DNA from 3 places in the Paenibacillus sonchi genome. Region 3 is predicted to be linked to each of the others. Evidence: riboswitches for the same ligand, from Rfam matches in the RefSeq annotation. Region 3 holds a riboswitch; each other region holds the start of a gene.
The links. Region 3 has a riboswitch for thiamine pyrophosphate ahead of JI735_RS23080 (ABC transporter ATP-binding protein). Riboswitches for the same ligand answer to the same signal wherever they lie in the genome.

Region 1 (3,276 bases), 530 kb from region 3:
AAGCTGCGCACCCTGAGCCTGCTGCTGATGGTTGTGCTGATCGTAATGATGTTTTTTATGGTGTACAGACATATCATCTAAGTTGAAATCTTGTAAAATGGCTCTGGCGGCTCCGGCTGCGTGGGCCTTTTTTTTGCGGGTATGCGGAGATAGGTGATGATGACGAGGTGCCGTCCCCACCCAAAACGGTTGGATTTTTTGTTTGGATCACCTGGAAGTGTGGTAAGTAACATAACGTAAAGCGATTGTATAATTGATGACGCATAAGCCATCCTAATACGATGTGGTTACTTCCCAAAAAAGTTGCACAGCGAAAGGAGAATGGATCATGCCAGACAACAAGCAATCCACAAAAACTTTGCCACCTCAGGTGCAGGACCGGCAGCCCGGAATTGAGAGCGAGATGAAGCCGCGCCCGGAATTTGAAACCTCAAGCTATAAAGCGGCAGGCAAGCTGCTGGGCAAGGCGGCGCTCATTACGGGAGGCGACAGCGGCATTGGGCGCGCGGTTGCCGTTCATTTTGCCAAAGAAGGTGCGGATGTGGTCATTTCCTATCTGAATGAGCATGCCGATGCCGAGGAAACGAAACGCCAGGTCGAGCAGGAGGGCCGGAAGTGTATTCTGGTTGCCGGTGACATCGGGGTAGAAGCGTTCTGCCAGGATCTGATCAACAAAACGGTGGAAGGCCTGGGCAAACTCGACATTCTGATCAACAACGCCGCCGAGCAGCATCCGCAGGACAAGATTGAGGATATCACCTCGGAGCAGCTGGAGCGGACGTTCCGCACCAATATTTTCTCCATGTTCTATTTGACCAAGGCCGCCATGCCGCATCTGAAAAAAGGGTCTACAATCATCAATACGACATCGATCACAGCCTACCGGGGCAGCCCGCAGCTGCTGGACTATTCGTCGACCAAAGGTGCAATTCTCAGCTTCACCCGCTCGCTGTCGATGAATCTGGCGGAAAAAGGCATCCGTGTAAATGCCGTAGCTCCGGGCCCGATCTGGACACCGCTGATTCCATCCACGTTTGATGCCAAAAAGGTCAGCGAGTTCGGCGGCACACAGCCGATGAAACGTCCGGGACAGCCGGAAGAGCTGGCTCCGGCCTATGTCTACCTGGCCTCGGAGGATTCATCCTATGTCAGCGGGCAGGTCATGCATGTCAATGGCGGAGAAATTGTCAACGGCTAAGTGCTGGTGTGCAAACCAGGCTTGCTTAAAAATACAGCAGCAGTTTAAGAGCGTGCCCTCGCGGCCCGCTCTTTTTGCTGCACATGCCAAGTGCCAGGGAAGCAGTTTTTCGGCAAAAGGGATAGCTTTTCCGAGGAATTATATGTTAATATGAACCACGTCAGCAACTGAATATTGGAATTGTCCCTAGGGGTGCCGCAAGGCTGAGACGAACGTTCCGTTCGGACCCTTTGAACCTGATCTGGTTAAAACCAGCGTAGGAAAGCGGAGAATGAATGAACTGCAGCGGGGTTGTATCCATACGCCCGTATTCCTGTACAAATTTATGACTGCCTCCTATCGGGGGGCGGTTTTTTTGTGTGTCCGGCCTGCTCCAAGAATATAGCGAAAAGAAGGTGAAGCTGTGGCGGAGATTCATATGATCTCGGACGGGAAGCTGGAGCCGGGAAGGTTCATTAATCTTGCAGCGGCTGTATATCCGCTCGTGGACTACATCCACCTCCGGGAAAAGCACCGGCCCGCCCTGGAACTGCTGGGCATGGCGAAGCAGCTGCTGCTTGCGGGGGTTCCCGCTTCCAGCCTGGTCATCAATGACCGGCTGGATGTTGCGCTGGCCGCCGGTGCAGGCGCTGTTCAACTGGCCTGGAACAGCCTGCCGCCGGCCGCGGCCCGTGCCGCCGCTCCCGGCCTGCGGCTGGGAAGGTCGGTGCATTCCGCGGCGGAAGCTGCGGAAGCGGGCCGGCAGGGGGCCGACTATGGCCTGTTCGGCCATGTTTTTCCTACCGCCTGCAAACCCGGTCAGCAGGAGCGCGGTTTGGGGCTGCTGGCGGAAGCGGTGCGCCGCAGCCGTATTCCGCTGATTGCCATCGGCGGCATAGAGCCGGGCAATGCCGCTCAGGTGATCCGGTTGGGCGCAGCCGGGATTGCGGTCATGTCCGGCATTTGCGGTGCGGAAGACCCTGTGGCCGCCGCGCGTGCTTACCGGTTGGCGGTCCGGGAGGCTTGAGTGGGAGTCAGTCTCATCCGGTTCGTGCTGCTCTGGATGTCATAACGCAAAGGAGGTGAGAAGGCATGAATCTGATCATCAATGGCAAAGCCCTGGAGATTGCGGAAGACTGCCGGACGGTAGCAGATCTGCTCAGCCGGCCCGAATGGAGCGGACGGCTTGTGATCGTGGAGCGCAATGGGGAAATTGTGAACAGGGAGCATTACGCCGGGACATCGTTCAGCGAAGGAGACCGGCTGGAGCTGGTGCATTTTGTAGGCGGGGGCTGAAACGATGTTTTCGGATGCGGGCCAATGCGGGTGTTTCAGTCCCATGGAGCTCTCGTTCAGCAAACCCGGAAGTTATTATCCTATTCTATACCAGGAGGCGAGTTTATGTTAGATCCATTTGTGATTGGCGGCATCACATTATCAAGCCGGCTGTTCATCGGCACCGGCAAATACAGCCGGAATACGCTGATTCCCGAGGTGGTCGCGTCTTCAGGCTCACAGGTGATCACGGTTGCCCTTCGCCGCGTAGATCCCGAGAGCCGCGACAATATTGTCAGCCATATTCCTCCCCATATGACCCTGCTGCCTAATACGTCAGGGGCACGCACCGCCGGGGAAGCGGTGCGGATCGCCCGGCTGGCCAGAGCCGCAGGCCTTGGCAACTGGGTCAAGATTGAGGTCATTAACGATCAGAAATATCTTTTGCCGGATAATCTGGAGACCATCCGGGCTACGGAGATACTGGCCGCCGAAGGTTTTGTAGTGCTGCCGTATATGAGCCCGGACCTCTCCGCTGCAATTCGGATGAAAGAGGCTGGAGCAGCCGCAATTATGCCGCTCGGCTCGCCAATCGGCTCGAACCGCGGCCTGCGGACCAAAGAGCTGCTCCGCATCCTCATCTCGGAGGTGGATCTTCCGGTTATTGTTGACGCCGGTATCGGCCGCCCGTCCGAAGCGGCGGAAGCGATGGAGCTGGGGGCCTCCGCTGTGCTGCTCAATACGGCTATCGCCACCGCCCGTGATCCGCTGCTGATGGCCGAAGCCTTTCGCGAAGCAGTTTCCTCAGGCCGCAAGGCCTATTT
Region 2 (3,276 bases), 3.1 Mb from region 3:
CGTCTCATCATGGTACTCCAGCGCGCGTTCCGGGTCCAGCGACAAGTGGAACTGGTCACGCCACCGGAACTCGAACCGCGCCTTGGAGAGTGCGTTGTCCCGATCCTGCGCGCCCGGATGCCCCTTGGCCAAGTCAGCGGCATGTGCAGCGATTTTGTAAGTAATGACACCTTCACGCACATCGTTCTTGTTCGGCAGGCCCAGATGCTCCTTCGGGGTAACGTAGCAGAGCATTGCTGTCCCGAACCAGCCGATCATCGCCGCACCGATTGCCGATGTAATATGGTCATAGCCGGGGGCAATATCCGTGGTCAGCGGGCCGAGTGTGTAAAAAGGCGCTTCCCGGCAAAGCTCCAGCTGCTTATCCATATTCTCCTTGATCTTGTGCATCGGCACATGGCCTGGACCTTCCACCATCACCTGAACGTCATGCTTCCAGGCCAGCGCCGTCAGCTCCCCCAGCGTCTCCAGTTCAGCAAACTGGGCCTCATCATTGGCATCGGCGATGGAGCCCGGGCGGAGTCCGTCTCCCAGGGAAAAGGCGACATCATAGGTTTTCATAATCTCGCAAATCTCCTCAAAATGCGTATATAAAAAGTTCTCCTGGTCATGGGCAAGGCACCAGGCCGCCATAATGGAACCCCCCCGTGAGACAATTCCTGTCATTCTGCCGGCCGTAAGGGGAATATAGCGCTTCAGCACCCCGGCATGAATGGTGAAGTAATCCACGCCTTGCTCCGCCTGTTCAATGAGCGTGTCGCGGTACAGCTCCCAGGTCAAATCCTCAGCGATTCCTTTTACCTTCTCCAGCGCCTGATAGATGGGCACTGTACCGATTGGAACCGGCGAGTTGCGGATAATCCATTCGCGGGTGGCATGGATTTTTGCACCGGTGGAGAGGTCCATAATCGTATCGGCTCCCCAGCGTGTTGCCCACCTCATCTTCTCCACTTCTTCATCGATGGATGAAGATACGGCAGAATTTCCAATGTTCGCATTGATCTTGACCAGGAAATTACGCCCGATGATCATCGGCTCACTCTCGGGATGGTTGAGATTGGAAGGAATAATGGCCCGGCCTGCCGCGACCTCGTCCCTTACAAATTCAGGCCGGGTGTTCTCACGGATGGCGATATACTCCATCTCCGGTGTAATGATCCCCTGCCGCGCATAGTGCAGCTGGGTGACATTGCGGCCCTCACGCGCTCTTAACGGGCGCCGCTTCAAGCCGGCAAAGCCTTCTTCCGGCAACCCGTCCACAGTCCTTCCGTTATCCCTGGGCTGCACGGCTCTCCCGGCGTATTCTTCCGAATCTCCGCGTTCCGCAATCCAGCATAACCGGTGCGGCGGAAGGCCCCTGCGGATATCGGTCTCTTGTCCGTCGTCCGTATAAATCCCGCTGGTATCATAGACACGCAGCGGCGCATTGTCCGAATCTCCCGCCACGCCCTCAGTCCGGCTAAGACAGATTTCACGCATCGGAACCTGAATGTCCGGGCGTGAGCCCTCTACATACACCTTCCGGCTCGCGGGGAATCCTGAAAGATTAACCTCTTCCTTCTTTACTGAATCTGACATTCTTATCTCCTCCTCTATGCCCTATGAGCAATATGCAGATAAGATAATCACGCAGCAAGCAGAAACGGCTGCACCGTCCTTGCATAAGGAGGGTACCGTTTCAGCGAGAATTAATAAGGATAACTTATAGCGCCAAGTCTATAAATTCTTATAATTCAAAAAGCCGCTCCACCTGGAGCGGCTTTATTCAGGAACAGCCAAAGAAGGCTGCGCTAAAAAAGGTCCGACTCCACTTTCCTACGCTGGTATGATCCAGATCAGGTTCAAGGGTCCGGGAATCAGTTATCCCGTCTCAGCCTATTCAGGCTCCCCTAGTGGGTATCTTATCTAAGTAAATACAATTTACATGGATTGGTATTTTGTGTCAACTAAAAATTTTGCTGACTGAGCGCCTCCGTTACTTATCCAGCGTTTCGCTCCAGTCATGCACCATCGAGCCTTCCAGATATTTCTCGGCATCCATGGCAGCCATGCAGCCGGTCCCGGCAGCCGAGATCGCCTGGCGGTAACGGGTATCCTGCACATCGCCGCAAGCAAACACGCCCGGAATGTTAGTTTCTGTTGTACCCGGATTCACAACGATATAGCCGTTAGCATCGGTAGTGATCTGGCCACCCAGGAAGGCCGTGTTCGGTGTATGGCCGATAGCGACAAATACGCCGTCCGCTTCCACAAGCTCTTCAGCCCCCGTCTCATTGTTGCGGACCTTCAGTCCCTTCACCCCGGTATCCCCGATGGCGACTTCAAGCGGCGTACGGTTCAGTGCCCACGCCACCTTGCTGTTCTCCCGTGCGCGGTCCTGCATGATCTTCGAAGCGCGCAGCTCCGAACGGCGGTGGACCAGGGTCACGCTGGAAGCGAACCGCGTCAGGAAGCTCGCTTCCTCCATGGCGGAGTCGCCGCCGCCGACCACTACAATCTTTTTGCCGCGGAAGAAGAACCCGTCGCAAGTAGCGCAGGTGCTGACTCCGCGTCCGACATTATCCTGCTCTCCCGGGATGCCCAGGTATCTCGCCGAAGCCCCGGTCGAAATAATTACGGTCTCTGCTTCCAGCACACCCAAACCATCCACGGTTATCTTAAACGGGCGCTGCGAGAAGTCCACAGCCTCCACCCAGCCATTCTTAAATTGAGCCCCAAAGCGCTCTGCCTGCTTGCGCATGTTATCCATCAGATCCGGACCCAGGATGCCGTCAGGAAAACCAGGGAAGTTCTCTACCTCTGTCGTTGTAGTCAATTGTCCTCCGGGCTGCAGGCCTTCAATAACAAGGGGGCTGAGATTGGCACGTGCCAGGTAAATCGCGGCAGTCAGTCCTGCCGGGCCTGTTCCGATTACAATGGTTTTGTACATGAGTATATCCTCCTTAGGGTCAGATATTTTCTGTAAAAGGCGGCAAAATGTCACCTGCCGCCCCGTCCTGCGGGAACCCGCAGACTTGATGAATACGCCGCGCGTACCGGCTTACCATCGAAACCGAAACGCTGTAGCACTGGGCAGCCTCACGATAGGTAAGCGGATAGCCATGCAGCTTGGCGGTTAAATATTCCAGAGCTGCACACCAGCCTGCAGTATGCCTAAACAAGGGAACATCCGGGTAGAGACGGCTGATGAACTGCTTCCAGAGGAGCTCGGCATCCTTCTTCAGAAGGGCATCATAACGCCGGTCCATCACGGCAGCCGTCTGGTCAATAACCCGC
Region 3 (3,276 bases):
CAGGTAGAACAAAGCGGCTTCACTATAGAGCAGCAGCGGTTCATAGGAGGTCGCCGTAATCTGTTGGGCTGTTTTGAAAATTTCTACATAAGTGATAGTCGCGGCAAGCGAGGTGTCTTTGACCAGGCTGATAAAAGAATTCGACAAAGGCGGAACCGAAACACGCGCTGCCTGGGGAGAATGACTCTCCGCAGCGCTTGGCCCCGGGTCATCCCTACGGAGAACGCAGCTTCCCACTGGCCTTTATGTATGGACAGAATTGCAGCCCGCACAACCTCAGAGGAATAAGCCCCTACACTGAGCGTAAACCCGATTGTTGCGGCAATAAACGGATCAAGGATAATCCCCACCGCCGGCAGCCCGTAAAAAATAATAAACAGCTGTACAAGCAAAGGCGTTCCGCGGATAATCCAGACGTAGAACCGGGCGATCAGCTTCGGCAAAGTCCAGGGCGACAGCCGGATAAGTGCGGTAAAAATGGCCAGCAGCAGGCCCAGAATAAAGGAGACTACTGCGAGCGGAATGGTAAAAGCCACCCCGGCTTTGAGCAGGGGCAGCAAGGAATCGAGGAAAATTTGTATTTTACGGTCATCCATTGATCAGACATCCTTCTTCGGACTTCGGGCGGCCGGAGCCGCCTGGTCCATGCGTTATTATTTGGAAACGTCGGCACCGAAATATTTCTCGGAAATCTTCAGGTACGTGCCGTCACTTTTCATAGCCGCCAATGCTTCGCTCACTGCCGCTACCAGCTCATCGTTGCCCTTAAGGAAGACAGCAGCGCTCTGGGAACCCTCGGCGATTTCGTCGACAACCTTAATTTTAACATCCGGCTTCTGCTTCTTCAGATCCAGGTAGGACAGCCCGTCATTCACGGTTGCATCAATCCGGCCGGAGGTCAACAGGTCAATCGCCTGGTTGAAGCCGTCGGTGACCACAAGCTCCGCACCGTTCTCACGCGCGATATCGGACAGATTGCTGGTAAGGGACTGGCCGGCTTTTTTGCCTTTCAGATCCGCAAAGGTCTTGATGTCTTCATTCTTCTCACCAACGATCAATACCGCCTTGGAGACAATGTACGGATCGGAGAAATCATATTTCACCTTGCGCTCATCCGTAATCGAAACTTCATTGAAAATGACATCAAAGCGTTTGGCATCCATCCCGGCAAAAATGCCGTCCCATTGGGTTTCGAAAAATTCCGGCTTCACTCCCAGCCGCTTAGCCACCTCTTCAGCGATTTCCACATCAAATCCGGTAAGCTTGCCCGAGGCATCATGGAAAGTAAACGGCGCATATGTGCCTTCGGTTCCGATGCGCAGCTTGCCGCTTGCTTTGATTGCATCCAGGCTGTTCTGTTCAGCGGGAGCTGAAGCTTCTGCAGTCGGAGCCGCGGAGGACCCGGCTGTTGTATTATTTCCTGCCGCATTGTTGGTATTATTGCCGCATGCCGCTACCAGTACCGCCGTAAGCAGCATCAGGATAGTCAGACTTAGTTTTTTCATAAATAGTTAGCCCCTCTCATCATCTCTGTATATTCCGGCTTTCCCGGCAAATTGAATAGTAACACCAGCATGTCAGCGGAGTCAAGAACTTTTCCGATTATAAACATCGGAATTATATTGTAAACGTTTTAATGGTTACTTTCTTGCAGATTCATGTGCCGGATTGTGTTAGTTTGCCCAAAAAACCTGCTAAATCCGCCAGCGTTAAAAAGAACCTGGTTCAACGATCTAACGCTTCTGAGTCCGAATCTTCAACCAGCGAACCTGACCTTCCTGAGCTTTGATCCTTTGACAACACGCCTGAATATGCTATATTAATTAGCAATTGCGAATTCAATATTGACCTGCTATTTCACTAGGGGAGTCTGCCGACTGAGATGAAGCGTGAAGCTTCGGACCCTTGGAACCTGATCTGGATCATACCAGCGGAGGGAAGTGGAACAGAAACGATCAGCGGTGCCGCTATACGTCTACTGCCTGAACCTTTCAGACCCATTTGTCTCCACTCGGAGACCGGTGGGTCTTTATTGTGTTGCCGCGCAAATGAAAGGAGGTTTAGCACATACGAATATGATCTCAATGACGGACCTGTCCTATTCTTTCGGCACATCTCCAGAAACTCCGGTATTCAGCGGACTGTCAATGAATGTGCGCCAAGGGGAATTCATTTCTCTGGTCGGTGCCAGCGGCTGCGGTAAAAGCACACTTTTCAAAATCATTGCCGGATTGCTTCAGCAGACCGGCGGTGAGCTTAATGTTCCTGGAACGATATCCGCCGATCCTTCCTCACGCCTGGGCCGGGTTGCCTATATGCCTCAGCAGGATCTTCTGCTGCCCTGGAGAACCGTGCTCGACAACTGCCTGCTTCCCTGGGAGCTGAACAGAACAGGCAGCAAAACGGAGGCGGTAAGGCGTATCCGCAATATGCTGGAGCGTTTTGGCCTGGAAGGTACAGAGCAGCGTTATCCGCACGAGCTGTCCGGCGGAATGCGCCAGCGGACCGCTATGCTGCGGACGCTGGCTGCCGGCCATAAGCTCATGCTTTTGGATGAACCCTTCGGAGCGCTGGATGCCATCACCAAACGCGGGCTTCACCGCTGGCTGCTGGAGCTGTGGGGCAGTCTGGAGCAGACCGTGCTGTTCATCACCCACGATCTGGAGGAGGCGCTCCTGCTCAGTGACCGGATCTATCTGATGTCCGGCGGCGCTGGCGGCGGTGTTCAGGAATTCCTGGTAGATCTTCCGCGCCCCAGACATTACCGCTTGAACTATGACCCGCATTTTGTTGCTTTACGGGCGGATTTGGAACGGAGGCTGTATGAGACGTACATATCTTAGAACATTTTTACGCGAATATGGTCCTTTCGCCCTGCTGGTGCTGCTGACTCTTGCCGCCTGGGAATGCGAAGCCCGGTTAAAGCTTGTCCCTGCCTTCATTCTTCCGGCCCCTACGGCCATATGGACGGCAATGCTGGAGCAGAGGCTGCTGCTCTTTGGAGAACATTTGCCCGCTACGCTGCAGGAGGTGCTGCTGGGTTTTGTGCTGTCCGTGTGCTGCGGTGTGCTGCTGGGTACCGGAATGCATATGTTCTCTCCGCTGGAAAAGGCGCTGTACCCCTTGCTGGTCATCAGCCAGACGATTCCGCTGATCGCGCTCTCCCCATTTTTATAATGTGGTTTGGCTATACCCTGTGGAGCAAGGTGGCGGTGGTGTTTCTGACCGCTTTTTTTCCGGTCGTCATCGGCACTTATGACGGTTTGCACAAAAGCG

Region 1: another riboswitch for thiamine pyrophosphate. It lies ahead of JI735_RS20515 (thiamine phosphate synthase); the one in region 3 lies ahead of JI735_RS23080 (ABC transporter ATP-binding protein).
Region 2: another riboswitch for thiamine pyrophosphate. It lies ahead of thiC (phosphomethylpyrimidine synthase ThiC); the one in region 3 lies ahead of JI735_RS23080 (ABC transporter ATP-binding protein).

The regions. Positions count from the first base shown of each region.
Region 1 covers NZ_CP068595.1:4,639,736-4,643,011, forward strand. The annotation lists gene JI735_RS20505 (hypothetical protein) at 1-81, shown strand, start outside; gene JI735_RS20510 (SDR family oxidoreductase) at 329-1,198, shown strand; TPP riboswitch at 1,377-1,478, shown strand; gene JI735_RS20515 (thiamine phosphate synthase) at 1,602-2,204, shown strand; gene thiS (sulfur carrier protein ThiS) at 2,270-2,473, shown strand; gene JI735_RS20525 (thiazole synthase) at 2,579-3,276, shown strand, end outside.
Region 2 covers NZ_CP068595.1:2,035,475-2,038,750, reverse strand. The annotation lists gene thiC (phosphomethylpyrimidine synthase ThiC) at 1-1,578, opposite strand, end outside; TPP riboswitch at 1,796-1,901, opposite strand; gene trxB (thioredoxin-disulfide reductase) at 1,976-2,929, opposite strand; gene JI735_RS09470 (tetratricopeptide repeat protein) at 2,949-3,276, opposite strand, start outside.
Region 3 covers NZ_CP068595.1:5,174,693-5,177,968, reverse strand. The annotation lists partial or broken gene JI735_RS23090 (amino acid ABC transporter permease) at 1-596, opposite strand, end outside; gene JI735_RS23085 (amino acid ABC transporter substrate-binding protein) at 654-1,505, opposite strand; TPP riboswitch at 1,853-1,956, shown strand; gene JI735_RS23080 (ABC transporter ATP-binding protein) at 2,076-2,843, shown strand; gene JI735_RS37470 (ABC transporter permease) at 2,824-3,177, shown strand; gene JI735_RS37465 (ABC transporter permease) at 3,177-3,276, shown strand, end outside.